Regions from separate parts of the Paenibacillus sp. YPG26 genome, predicted to be linked through region 3. Evidence: a T-box and tRNA genes for the amino acid it is inferred to sense, from the RefSeq annotation. Region 3 holds a T-box; the other regions hold tRNA genes.
What was found. A T-box is a leader RNA that pairs with one kind of tRNA and senses whether it is charged. The one in region 3 lies ahead of leuS (leucine--tRNA ligase), so its partner is inferred to be a tRNA-Leu.
Positions count from the first base shown of each region.

Region 1: it has a tRNA-Leu gene. The T-box ahead of leuS (leucine--tRNA ligase) is inferred to sense a tRNA for this amino acid. The anticodon was not compared.
Region 2: it has a tRNA-Leu gene. The T-box ahead of leuS (leucine--tRNA ligase) is inferred to sense a tRNA for this amino acid. The anticodon was not compared.

Region 1 is NZ_CP084530.1:1,550,342-1,554,885, reverse strand. It holds gene LDO05_RS07185 (amino acid ABC transporter permease) at 1-260, opposite strand, end outside; gene LDO05_RS07180 (amino acid ABC transporter permease) at 241-906, opposite strand; gene LDO05_RS07175 (copper amine oxidase N-terminal domain-containing protein) at 1,284-1,967, opposite strand; tRNA gene LDO05_RS07170 (tRNA-Leu) at 2,216-2,301, opposite strand; gene LDO05_RS07165 (polysaccharide deacetylase family protein) at 2,458-3,249, shown strand; gene LDO05_RS07160 (YjcZ family sporulation protein) at 3,300-3,404, opposite strand; gene LDO05_RS07155 (hypothetical protein) at 3,693-3,974, opposite strand; gene LDO05_RS07150 (helix-turn-helix domain-containing protein) at 4,222-4,494, shown strand.
Region 2 is NZ_CP084530.1:2,718,863-2,723,406, reverse strand. It holds gene LDO05_RS12785 (DedA family protein) at 1-79, shown strand, start outside; gene LDO05_RS12780 (xanthine phosphoribosyltransferase) at 104-676, shown strand; gene LDO05_RS12775 (hypothetical protein) at 765-1,100, shown strand; gene LDO05_RS12770 (hypothetical protein) at 1,278-1,493, shown strand; gene LDO05_RS12765 (carboxymuconolactone decarboxylase family protein) at 1,575-1,907, shown strand; gene LDO05_RS12760 (YhjD family protein) at 2,001-2,396, opposite strand; tRNA gene LDO05_RS12755 (tRNA-Leu) at 2,561-2,644, shown strand; gene LDO05_RS12750 (divergent polysaccharide deacetylase family protein) at 2,887-3,780, shown strand; gene LDO05_RS12745 (N-acetylmuramoyl-L-alanine amidase family protein) at 3,767-4,462, opposite strand.
Region 3 is NZ_CP084530.1:1,393,902-1,398,445, forward strand. It holds gene LDO05_RS06425 (CvfB family protein) at 1-516, shown strand, start outside; gene LDO05_RS06430 (class I SAM-dependent DNA methyltransferase) at 543-1,316, shown strand; gene LDO05_RS06435 (ArsR/SmtB family transcription factor) at 1,361-1,672, opposite strand; T-box leader at 1,867-2,123, shown strand; gene leuS (leucine--tRNA ligase) at 2,231-4,544, shown strand, end outside.

The DNA of each region.
Region 1 (4,544 bases), 160 kb from region 3:
ATGTGAAGCAGTGGCGAAAAGCTGAAGTGAACCACATACAACCAGACCAGAATCGGAATAATCCGAAAAGCTTCAAGGTACAGCCTAAGAACAATACGCAGCGATCTGGACCGGACCGTTCTAAGCAGCCCCATAACCACACCCAGAATGGTTCCGATTATAATTGAAATAAAGGCTATTTCTATCGTGACAAGCAGCCCGCCAAGCAAGCGGGCAAAGTTTGACCCTTCAAACAGCACCTCAACCCCCGAATTCCGCATGTCTAACCTTCCTTTCGATCCAGGACAGCAGCAGAGATAATGGAAGCACCAGCACAAGATAGGCCAGCACCAGCAGAAGCAGTGATTCCGCTGTCTTGTAATGCATTCCAATCAGGTCCTTGGCTACATTCATCAGATCCATCAAAGCAATGGCACCTACAATCGAGGTTTCTTTCAGCAAAAAGATCGCGTTCGCCCCGAGCGAAGGGACACTGATAGCAAAGGCCTGTGGGAGTATGACATATCTGGCAAGCTGCACCTTGCTAAGTCCAATGCTTAAACCTGACTCAATCTGCGCTGTGCTTACGGCATCAATTCCGCTTCGGAAGGCCTCAGTCATATATCCACCGCCCAGGAATACCAGACCTATGGCAGCACAGTTGAACTCACTCAAGTGCAGCCCTATTTTGGGCAGTCCATAGTATAGGAAGAATAGTTGTACGAGCAAAGGAGTATTCCTGGACACCTCAACGTAACCGAGAATTATACTCCGAAGTCCCTTGATCCTGTAGAACAGTACTAGACTGAACAATAATCCCAAGATCATGGATAAACTAATGGCGATTAGAGCTAATTCAATAGTCAACCACATGGCGTCCATGTAAAGCGGGAGACTCTCACCAATAAACTTCCAGTCTAAATTCATAGTTCCCCCTTCTGTATACAAATTGATATGTATATGTACTAGTGAAGTCTATCCCAAACTTCCAGGGTGAAATATGATATATTTCATATTATTCCAACCCGTTAAGTTGTATTTAAGATTATATTGGAATCTTCCTAATCTGTCCAGATGCTGGATTACCTTGTAGATTGTAGGAGCTAAGATGGGGTTTCGGGAGCACAAAAAAAAGACCGCCCGGCCCCCATACTTCTTGAGTGCTGTGCGATCTTTTTTCTGAGTTCAGGTACCTAATTAATTGGAGAAATTGTCCTTCCTGAAATCAAGATATACTGTAATAGATTAGGCTTCTTAGTTAGAACCCCTCCCGTATTTTCGATATGTTTAGTTATAAGTGAGTCCTATTTTACAGGGAGTCTATTTCTATCTTTTATATCGACTGATCTATAAGGGATATCCAATAAGCCGCCCTCATCAAAATAAATGATTGTAGATAAATTCTCTTCCCCTTTCGGAATATCTTTTCCGGAGATGTTTTTGGCGACAAGATTCAAGTTAAGTTCAGTAGTGTTCTTATTAAGCCAAGTGCTGAGCGTATAATAGAGCGGTTGAAACGCATTTGAGTCTATTGTTCTAGATATAGCAAGACGGTCATCATCAAGAAGATATTTCAGGCGCCCTTCTTTAAGCAATCGATCATCCTTTAACGTAATTACGTTGTTAATTGAAGTAGCATTGAATGCAAATGAGTCGAATAAAATACGGGCAGGTATAATCATATATCCCTTTTCCAGTACTGGCTGCGTGTCCATTTCAACTTGATTTCCATTCACCTCAGCAAGATGACTGCCACCTTGAATCTTAACGACATTATCATTCTGTGTAATTGTGGCTGAACGTGAAGCAGCATCATAAGTAATAGAGGCTCCTAACAATTCACTTGCTGCTCTTACAGGCAACATGAGCCGGTTCTGCTTATCAATATAAGGCGCTTTAGGATAAGTATAGGCAACATAATAATCATTCATTTTTAAAATAATTGGGGTTCCCCTTGGGACTTGACGCATGGCTATAATTTGCTGCACCCAAGGTTAATAGAAAAATAAACATAAACGAGATGCACTTTTTAAGCTTCATGTTTTCCATAACACTCCTTTTCTGGTATATAAATAACAAACGCCAAAATTGGAAGTATGTTGCAGAATGAAGCTGAATAATCAGTTCGAACAAGATAGCTTGAAATTTAGATCGTTAGCGTCATATTAACAAAACCACATAAATAAAAAAATCAAGGGTTCCAACTCAGAAGAGCTGAAACCCTTGATTTCATTGATGCCGAGGACCGGGATCGAACCGGTACGGTAGTCACCTACCGCAGGATTTTAAGTCCTGTGCGTCTGCCAATTCCGCCACCCCGGCGTAATTACGCCATAACGTCTTTCCATGATTAGCGACGAAATAGATCATATCATGTTGCTAGCTATTATGTCAATACTCGACTCATTAGGTAGAATGTATGAACGGCCTCTTTTCCCACATAATAAGTGGATATCATCATTCATTAAGGAGGCACCCATGTATAAATGGCGGACAACAGCCCTTACTCTAACCTTAAGCATTGGCATAATCTCAGGTAACGGGAGCCCTGCCGCGGCTCTAGGGGCACCTATGGGACGAGATTATTTTGAACCCCGTGGGGAAATCGTATGGGAGGTTCCTACCGAGGACAAGGTGGTTGCTCTTACTTTTGACGACGGACCCGATCCTAAGCAGACTCCTGTCATCCTTGATCTGCTCGGACAGTATCAAGCCAAAGCTACCTTCTTCGTGGTTGGTAATCGGGCAGCACAATACCCGGAACTTCTTAAAGAGGTATTTCAGAAAGGGCATGAGATTGGCAACCACACTTACAATCACACGTATTTCAATGCGAGCAACTCTTCCCAATTATTTGATAAAGAAGTCACCCGCGCTGAAGAGTTGATATATAATGCTACAGGAAAGCATTCCGTTTTGTTCCGCCCGCCAGGCGGATTTTACAACAAAAGTATTGTCACTTCGAGTCATAGCAAAGGCTATCAGCTTGTCCTGTGGTCTTGGCATCAGGATACACGGGATTGGGCAAGGCCCGGCGTGAACCGGATTGTGAGCAGAGTGCTTGGCAATCTCCGCAGCGGCGATATCATTCTGATGCACGACCGTGTGGAAGGCAGCTCCCAAACAGCGCTCGCTCTAAAGGCCATTTTGCCAGAGATCCAGAAACGCGGCTATCGCTGTGTAACTGTCAGTGAGCTCTTGAAGCATCAGAAGCATGCTCAACCGGTTAAGGATGTGCAGCATAATGGTCAGAAGAAGACGGGACTATAGAACAGCACAAGCTGCGGGCCCGAAGGCCCGCTTGTTCCTTGTATAACAACTCAGATCCACAGACCGCGCGAGATGATCACCAATAGTATAAAGAGTACGAGAATATACCCTGTAGACGACCAGATTCCTGCCGATGGTGCGGGAGTGTGACACACAGGCTGCTCATAAACAGGTGGACAGTGGTGATATCCAGCTCCATGCAGATGCATATATCCATGCTCATATCCCTGTGCCGGAGCGGTATAAGCCGGGCTCTGCATCGGGCCGCTGTATCCCATCCCCATTTTCTTGTTCTCTGACATTCCCATTGGCGCATTATTCATTATTTGTTCCTCCTTGATAGTTGGCTTACCCTACCATATGCCTGCTCTGGCCTGGTGGGCTGGGTGTCCGCCCCTTTGGAGGAAATAAATGCAGCGTACTCTCAGCAAAATCTGAGCCTGCTACCCTTCTTTGTTGTCCGGAGCATTTCTCTTCAGGTTGTTCACGACTTCCAGAAGGGGTGTCATGAAGCTTTCACGCTCCTTGTCCAAAATGGACTGAAGCCGATCTCGATCCTCTTCTGCCCTGTCAAGCAGACTACGAGGTACCAAGTCACCCCTAATTATCATTCGGATGATGATGCCAACGATCAGGAGCAGAATGAACGACAAGACGACAGCAAGACCATAACGCTCGGCCAGTGGCAAAAGTTGTTGGATAATCGATACATCAGTGTTAGGCATCTTAAAAACCTCCTTTTTAATTAAGGGATATGTATATGCATATCCCATGATCCAATGTGTCCATAGCAACAAAATGTTGCCTGTGTAACCCAATTATACGCAACAAATTGTTTCTGTCAACTTGAATAAGAAACAAATTGTTGCGTATTTTCTTTCACATAGGTATAATAGAACTAAGCGAGGTGATGAAGTGTTTACGGAACGATTAACTCAGCTCAGGCTCTCGAGGAGCTTGACCCATCAAGATATGGCTGATAAATTAGGAATGACACGGCAGGGGTACGGGCATTATGAATCCGGCAAGCGCACCGTCGATTCCGAAACCTTGGCTGCCCTCGCAGATATATTGGAAGTAGATGCCGATTACCTGCTAGGCCGAACCTCACAACCTAAGTCTTTGCAAGAAGAGACCGGAATTGCCTTCTACGGCGGACCGGACCAGTACAGCCAGGATGAGATTGAAGTCATGGAAGCTGCACTTAAGGCTTACCGCGAACAAAAGAAGAAGCTGCTGCGTTAGCAGGAACTGCCCTTAGGTTTAAGGGCATTATTTTTCACCTATAATACGAA
Region 2 (4,544 bases), 1.3 Mb from region 3:
AAGTCTCAGGGCAAAGAGATTGAGCAAGTCTGAGAGGGGACAGGCTGCCCCATCCAGTCAGTCAGAGAATACAGATTAGATTATTTTTTAGGAGGAGAAAGCCATGGAATCACTAAAACAAAGAATCCTGGAGGAAGGCGTTGTCATCTCGGACCAGGTGCTTAAGCTCGACGCGCTTCTTAATCATCAAGTGGATCCGGAGCTGACGATGCAAATGGGCAAGGAATTTGCCGCGAGATTCCGTGAAGACGGGGTTACCCGTGTTGTTACTGTTGAATCATCCGGGATTCCGGCGGCTTTTGCTACCGCTTATGAGCTGGGAGTCCCCCTGGTATTCGCACGCCGGAAGAAGACGCTGCTGGCTGACCCGGACGCGCTCTGTGAACGTGTTCCGTCATTCACCAAAGGAATTGTGACGGATATTCTTCTGTCCAAGCAGTATATTTCGGAGAATGACCGGATTCTGTTCATCGATGATATTATCGCCAATGGCGATGCGGCCCGTGGTCTGGTTAAGATTATTCAGCGCTCGGGTGCGGAGCTGGTTGGCGTCGGCATCGTGGTCGAGAAGAGCTTTCAGGCTGGGGGCAAAGCCATCCGCGAGCAGGGAATTCGCCTTGAATCGCTGGTGCGGATTGTATCCTTGACTGATGGAAAGGTCACTTTTGAAGACTAGGCAAAATGGAATCAATTTCATAACAATGCTTTGCAGAGCCTTTCTTTTCAGTTATAATAAGAGATAAGTAGGGAGAGGAGGCAACTACATGGGGGAACAACAACCGGTAGTAAATGCAGAATATTTTGTTACGAAGCTAAGTGAAGCCAAGGTTACCTTTGAGCGAGCTCTTGATTGCAAACATACAGAGTTTGATGACCTTTATCCCTATATGCTTGAACACCCGCAGTTCTTTTGGTACAAACGGTATGTAGCCTGGTCACAGCTGCTGACCATTGCGGGAATGTGTGAGGATCTCTCATTTCCATGGAGAGAAGAATTCAGTCCTCAGCAGGTAGCATATATTGAAGAACGTGTGATGTCGGCTAAAGTGCTTGACTTCTGGTTCGAGAAGAACGATAGCAAAGAACACGCACAAAGATAAATAGGGAGCAATACCTTTTGATATACACGGTGAGCGAATAATACCCGTGTTCAGACAGGTCGTTTGCCGGTGAACCGGTAGATGGCCTGTTTTTGTGTCTGGATTTGATGATTTGCCGCGATGCTGGTATATTTATGCGATGATCAAGTCTGTCTATAAGGAGGGAATGACAAGAACATGATTAGTGATGAAGCATTGGATGCATTCCGCCTATCCGGAGAGAAGGTCCGGGTCATTCGGGATGCGATTCCCGAGAATGATGTCAGGGGGATTGTCGTGGCCTGGAGTGATACACAGGTCATGATCCGGCGTCCGAACCGTAATATTGTCAAGCTGGATAGGAATTATACGTTCCAACCGGCCAAAGAACCGCGTATTTCTTTTGAAGTATAGAGCATATATTGGCCACCCCCCGGACATTGTAATAGAGAACGGCTGCATTGGGCTGATCTATACAAGGAAGAGGTGCTGACCATGTCTCAGAAGAGTGATAAAGTAAGAGCATATAAAGATGGAATTCATGCTTTTGGTGAGTATATGCCTGGCGTGGCTGAAGCCTATCATGACTTCACTGGCAAGTCACTGGCCGCAGGAGAATTGGATGCCAAGACCAAGCAGTTAATTGCCCTCGGAATCAGCCTGTTCGCCAATAATGAGGTGTGTACGTTCTACCATACGGAAGAGGCCAGATCCAAGGGGGCCACGGATGCTGAAATTCGTGAAACGGCAGCCGCCGCGGCAGCCGTCAGCTCAGGCCATATTCTGTCCCAAGGTGCTACAAGAGTAGAGCAGGCGTTGACCCAGTGACAAGGCAGTGCGCCATCAGCTGCATGATGACAGAGATACCCTTTGACACTGCGTGTGCAGAGGGTATTTGTCATGTGTGTGAGCAGGAAGCGGCTAGATAGGGCTCAGATGCCCGTTCTGCATGCCTTGCTCAACGCCTAAATAGGCTCTCATCCGGCTGGGCATCTCACTTCTTAACGCAGACCAGGGGATGTTCATCTCGCCGTGGTAGCTGCGGCATACATACCTGGCTTCAATTCCTTGACTTGCCTGCTTAACCTCGTAGATTCTGATCTTGCGTTTCGTGAGTTCATTCTGGATTCCGGTCATCACCACCGCGACCCTGTCCGAACCGCTGCGAATCATATCCACATATACCTGAGGGCTCTTAAGAACGCCGCTGTCTATAAGTATCCGGGAATCGCGCTCGAAGACTTTGCGTATAAATGTGAGCATCAACCAGCTCTTGATCAAGCTGAGCTCATCTGTATTTATATTTGGAACAGCCATAGATATCACCACCCTTGATGCGAACTTATGTTCTTATTTTAACCAGATTATTTGATGAATATCAATGGGGAAGAAAAAATATAAAAAGGTTGTTGACTTGGTTAGACTTCCATGATAAGATATATCTTGTCGCCGCAGAGAACATCTTCTGCAAGAGACAATGAGCGGTCGTGGCGGAATTGGCAGACGCGCACGGTTCAGGTCCGTGTGGGCTAACCCCCGTGGAGGTTCGAGTCCTCTCGACCGCATTAATGTTAATAAGAACAGGCCCTACAATTACTAATTGTAGGGCCTGTTCTTTTAATATGTAGATTATCATGAACCGGGAATTGATCGTTAAGCAGCAACGCGCAGTTCTACGAACCTCATTACGGGTTTATTTTGTCCAGCTATCAACCTATTCCTGAAAGCTCCTGTTTTGCCATACATATTTGAACTCTTAAGCTCACACAATGAAGGGACCAAATGTGCCAGGCAGGAGGAGCAGGTTATGAATAGACTCAAGACAAAGGGCGTTTCAAAGGGTATAAGCCGCAGAGTGGCAATGGTTCTAACATTGGGTGGGTACCTGCTGGGTAATCCTGCATCGGCATATGCGCTGACGGATACAGGTTATACGATACCAGAAGAATCCGTTGTTATGTCTGACCCAGTAGGAGAGGCCCAGAACCCGAAGGTTCAGCCTAAGAAGAAGCTTGCTGTCATTATCGATGATCTGGGCAACAAGATGGAGGGGACTGATGAAATCTTGTCCATGCCCGTTAAATTGACGGTAGCGGTCATGCCTTTTCTTCAGACCACGCAGCAGGATGCGAAGCGGGCTCATGAGCGGGGTTACGATGTGCTCGTTCATTTACCCATGGAACCGAAGCAGGGGAAGCCGGAATGGCTCGGACCCGGGGCTGTTCTGGCTAAGCTGCCTAATGAAGAGGTACGGAAGCGTGTGGAGGCGGCGATTGATAATGTGCCTTATGCTGTAGGGATCAATAACCATATGGGATCCAAAGTGACGGCGGACGAACGCATCATGTCCATCGTATTGGATATCTGTAAAGAGCGGGGATTGTTCTTCGTGGACAGCAAGACCAATCATCAGTCTGTCGTCGGCAAGCTGTGTGAGCAAAAGGGGCTTCCACAGGTGTATAACCATATCTTTCTGGATGATGTCGCAACTGATGATCATATTTCCAGGCAGATCGGGAAGGTATCCAAGTGGCTGAAGAATCATGAGAGCTGTGTCACCATTGGCCATGTGGGCTCGGGAGGGAAGAGAACTGCCTCCGTACTTCGGCATTCGATTCACATGCTGAAGCAGGAGGCGGAGTTCGTAGGTGTCAGTGATTTGGCCCGGGAGCGGTCTAAGCCGGATTTTATAGTTCCGTGAAATACGCCATAATCCCGGCTACGATCGCTTTAGCTACTTCCATCTGCTCTGTGGGTCTGGTCAGCATAGCCCGGTCCTCAGCATTGCTTAGGAATCCGGTCTCGACGATCACGGCTGGGGATTGAATATGATTCAGCAGGTAAAAGGGTCTGCCGAGCGCAGGGGATGAACGGGTACCGAACACCGTGTTCAGCTCATTCTGGATACTCCAGGCTAGGACTGCGCTCCTGCCTTCATTTTGGTGCAGAACCAGGGGCCCTCGCTGGGTCCGGCTATGGGCCCAATTCAAATGAATACTTACCACGATAGAGGTACTCAGCTCGTCACTGAGCCCTTTTCTCTGGGCAAGATCGCGCCTGTGTCTGGAGCGGCTGTTCAGCCACTGGTTGTCATCACTGAGCGCGTAGTCTGCGGAGCGGTTCAAGGCAGCTGCATAGCCTTTGCTCTTCAGCAGGAGATACAATTTGCGCGAGATGTCCAGGTTGATGTCCTTCTCCAGGATTTCTCTGAATGAGGTTCCCCCGTCCACTCCGCCATGGCCTGCATCAATCAGAATAACAGGTTCGGGGAAAGCATGCCGGGAGAGCCTCTCCATATCCTGGGGATTGGCGTGTATCCGTTGTGGAGATATCCAGACCGTAATTAGCTGCAAGCCTATCAGAATTGAAATTAATCGCCGCATGTTGCTCACCTTTATCTTGGTTTCTTTTACCTCTATCTTGGCCTAAAGAGCAGGAAATGATGTATGACCCTGCGAATCGGAT
Region 3 (4,544 bases):
CTGGCTGGTGAGCAGGAGCTTGCTCCGCTGGCTTTTCACGCACCTACAACATGGAATAATCAGTGGCTGGAAGCTGTCGTATACAAGCCTCTGCAGATGGGTACGTTCGTCGTTGTTCAGGGCGGTGTTCTTGGTTTTGGTGCGATTGGGATGATCCACTCCTCTGAACGCAGCAGGCTGCTGCGTCTGGGTGAACGTGTGAACGTGCGTGTGGCTCATATTCGGGAGGATGGACGGGTGAACCTGTCTATGGCCCCGCGAAAAGAAATCGGCCGCAATGAGGATGCCGACCGGATATTTGAATACCTGGAGAGCCGGCCCGGAGGAGGCATGCCTTACTCAGACGCCACTCCTCCGGATGTTATCAAGCAGCGGTTCGGAATTAGCAAGTCCGCGTTCAAGCGCGCCATGGGCAAGCTGTTGAAGGAAGGCAAGATCCGTCAGGAAGAGAACTGGACTTATCTCATTAAGGACACAGCAGCCAATGACACAAGTGACGGAGACGGCACAGCCTAAGCTTCTATGGAAAGCGGTGTTGATTGATGGCATCATATCGCAAATTCGCGTATGTGTATGACGAACTGATGGAAGATATGCCCTACCCGGACTGGATCCGGTTCGCAAGAACAGCCTGGGAGAAGCTGGGGATGCCGAGAACAGTCGTTGAGCTTGGCTGCGGAACCGGGAGTATCACCATACCCCTGGTTAACTCGGGATTTGATGTAACAGGGATGGATTTGTCTCCGGACATGCTGGCGGTGGCCCGCCGCAAGATGGAGCAGACCCCGCGCGGCGGCAGACTTCTGCGGGATGGATCCGTACGCTGGGTACAGCAGGATATGAGAGAATGGGTGATGCCGGAGCCTGTAGACTCCGTAATCTCATTCTGTGATTGTATCAATTATTTGCTTGAGCAGGAGGATCTTACTCGGACATTTAAGCGTACCTTCGAAGGATTGAAGCAGGGTGGGACATTCCTATTCGATGTTCATCATCCGAACACCCTGAAGCGGTATGAGGAGGATCAGCCGTTCATTTGGGACGAGAAGTCCGTCTCCTATATCTGGACCTGCGAGCGGGATGCATACCGCAATGAGATCGAGCATCATCTGACGATATTTGCGCGTGAACAGGAGATGGGCTCCGATGTGTACCGCAGATTTGAAGAGACGCATGTTCAGCGTGCTTATGATCCGGAATGGATTAAGGTGGAGCTCACGAAATGCGGCTTCTCACAAGTGAATTATTATGCTGATTTCGAATGGGTCGAAGCTGGCGAGGATGCGGCAAGACTATTTTTTGTGGCGGTAAAATAATATATCCAAACAGCCGGTCATCTTCGGGATGACCGGCTGTTTGTTTAGAGCTCCTTTCCAATATATTCAGCTAATTGTTGAATAGTGTCTTCATTCCTGCGGTAGTAAGTCCACTGGCCTATGCGTCTGGCTTCCAACAGACCTGAACGCTGCAGCAGGGACAAGTACTGGGACGTAGTGGACTGGGACATGCCCGCCTTCTCCTGAATCTTGCCGACACAGATTGCATCTTTGAAATCATGCTCATCTGCGAGGGGAGCCGCACTTGGGAAGTTCAGCTCCGGTTCTTTTAGCCACAGCAGGATCTGCAGCCGGGTTTCGTTCGCTAGGGCTTTAAATATAGTCAAGTAATCCATGGATTCATTATATTTGTTCTTCCCGACTTGTCAAAGGAATTCCTGGAAGTATAGAAATCTTGTTCAGCAGTGAATAAAAGCCTCTGCGAATATAATAATAGTCGTAATGCTGTCAGTAGCTGAGGATCTGCCGACATACCTGGCATTGACTATAAGCGCAGTTATGAATATAATAATTGTTAATAAAATTGGATATTTAAGCTATGATGAGGATCAGTAATTCAGACCTAATCACTCAGAGAGCCGGTGGTGGTGCGAACCGGTTGATCAGACTGTAATGAACTCGCCTCGGAGTCATGATGCAAGCCGGGAATCCGGGCAGATTATTGCCTTTATTCCGGTGAACATACATCGTTACACCCGCGTTAAGGGTGCTAGAGTGAGCGCAGAACAAAGCATGTTGACGCGCTAACTAGGGTGGTACCACGGGAATATTCCTCTCGTCCCTAGCGGTAATAACGCTATGGATTGAGAGGTTTTTTTGTGACAATTAACTCACTGTGAATACCCGAAATGAATTCAGATTTCAGAAGTGCAATCCAAGGAGGATCTTATTTCATGGCAGACAACAATGGTAATAATCACGTCTATCATCCGCAGGCGATTGAGCCAAAGTGGCAGGCTTACTGGGATGAGCACCAGACGTTCAAGACACGGGAGGATGCTGGGAAGCCCAAATTCTACGCACTGGATATGTTCCCGTATCCTTCAGGCGCAGGTCTACACGTAGGTCACCCGGAAGGTTATACAGCAACGGATATCGTCTCCCGTTACAAGCGGATGCGCGGCTATAATGTGCTTCATCCAATGGGCTGGGATGCTTTTGGCCTTCCCGCTGAGCAGCATGCGCTGGATACAGGTGAGCATCCGCGTCATATCACAGTGAAGAATATTAATAATTTCCGCCGCCAGATTAAGTCGCTTGGCTTCTCCTACGATTGGGATCGGGAGATCAGCACGACAGACCCCGAATATTATAAATGGACACAGTGGATTTTTATCCAGCTCTATAACAAAGGGCTTGCCTATGTCGCAGAAGTACCGGTGAACTGGTGCCCGGCTCTGGGCACAGTACTTGCTAATGAGGAAGTTATTGACGGGCTGAGTGAGCGCGGTGGACACCCGGTTATCCGCAAGCCGATGCGTCAATGGGTTCTTAAGATTACTGAATATGCTGAGCGTCTGCTTGAGGATCTGGAGGAGCTTGACTGGTCAGAGAGCATCAAAGACATGCAGCGCAACTGGATCGGCAAATCCGAAGGCGCGGAGGTCGACTTTGCTATTGAAGGACAGACGGAGTCCTTGACCGTGTTCACAACCCGTCCGGATACCTTGTTCGGGGCCAGTTATGCGGTTCTGGCTCCAGAGCACGCACTTGTCGATGTGATTACAACGGGCGACCACCGCGAAGCTGTGAAGGCGTATCAGGAGCAGGCGGCGCGGAAGAGTGATCTGGAGCGTACGGATCTGGCCAAAGAAAAGACAGGTGTGTTCACAGGAGCGTATGCGATTAATCCGGTTAATGGGGCCAAGGTGCCAATCTGGATTGCTGATTATGTACTTGCAGGTTATGGTACAGGCGCCATTATGGCTGTTCCGGCTCATGATGAACGCGATTATGAATTTGCCAAGCAGTTCAATCTGCCAATTCTCGAGGTGGTATCAGGCGGTGACATCAGCAAGGAAGCTTACGCCGGTGACGGAGCGCATGTCAATTCCGAATTCCTGAATGGATTGAATAACGAGGAAGCGATTAAGAAAGCTATCGCCTGGCTGGAAGAACAGGGGAAAGGCAAAGGCAAAGTCACCTATCGTCTGCGTGACTGGTTGTTCAGCCGTCAGCGCTACTGGGGCGAGCCGATTCCGATTCTGCATCTGGAAGACGGAACTATGAAGCCTGTTCCTGTAGATCAGCTTCCGCTTGTCCTGCCTGAGGTGGATCAGATCAAGCCGTCAGGAACAGGGGAATCACCACTGGCGAATGTGACGGAGTGGGTGAACACCATAGACCCGGAGACAGGTCTGCCGGCACGCCGGGAGACGAACACAATGCCGCAGTGGGCAGGAAGCTGCTGGTACTACCTCCGGTTCATAGATCCGCACAATGACCAAGAGTTGTGCTCGCCGGAGAAGCAGAAGGAATGGCTGCCGGTTGATCTGTACATTGGTGGCGCTGAGCACGCCGTGCTGCATTTGCTGTACGCCCGCTTCTGGCACAAGGTTCTCTATGACCTCGGGGTCGTATCTACCAAAGAACCGTTCCATAAGCTGGTTAACCAGGGTATGATTCTTGGGACTAATAATGAGAAGATGAGTAAATCTCGCGGGAACGTCATTAACCCGGACGAGATTGTGAATGAATATGGAGCGGATACACTCCGTATCTACGAGATGTTCATGGGTCCGCTTGAAGCTACCAAGCCTTGGAATTCGAATGGAGTTGAGGGAACTTACCGGTTCCTCTCCCGTGTATGGCGTCTGTTCATCGGAGAGGACGGCGGACTCAGTTCCAAGATTGTGGATGGAGAAGGCAGCGAGGAATTCAAGCGCACCTGGCATAAGACGATCAAGAAAGTCACAGAGGATCTTGAAGGACTTCGGTTCAATACGGCTATCAGCCAGTTGATGATTTTCATCAATGAAGCTTATAAGACAGATGTCGTTCCTAGAGAAGCGGCAGCTAACTTCGTACAGCTGTTGTCCCCGCTTGCTCCGCATATTGCTGAGGAATTGTGGCAGCGTCTTGGTCACGAAGACAGTGTAAGCTATGTAGCATGGCCATCTTATGATGAGGCTTGGACTGTGGATGCCGAGGTGGAGATTGTTGTTCAGGTTAATGGCAAGATTGTGGAACGTGCCAAAATTGCCAAGG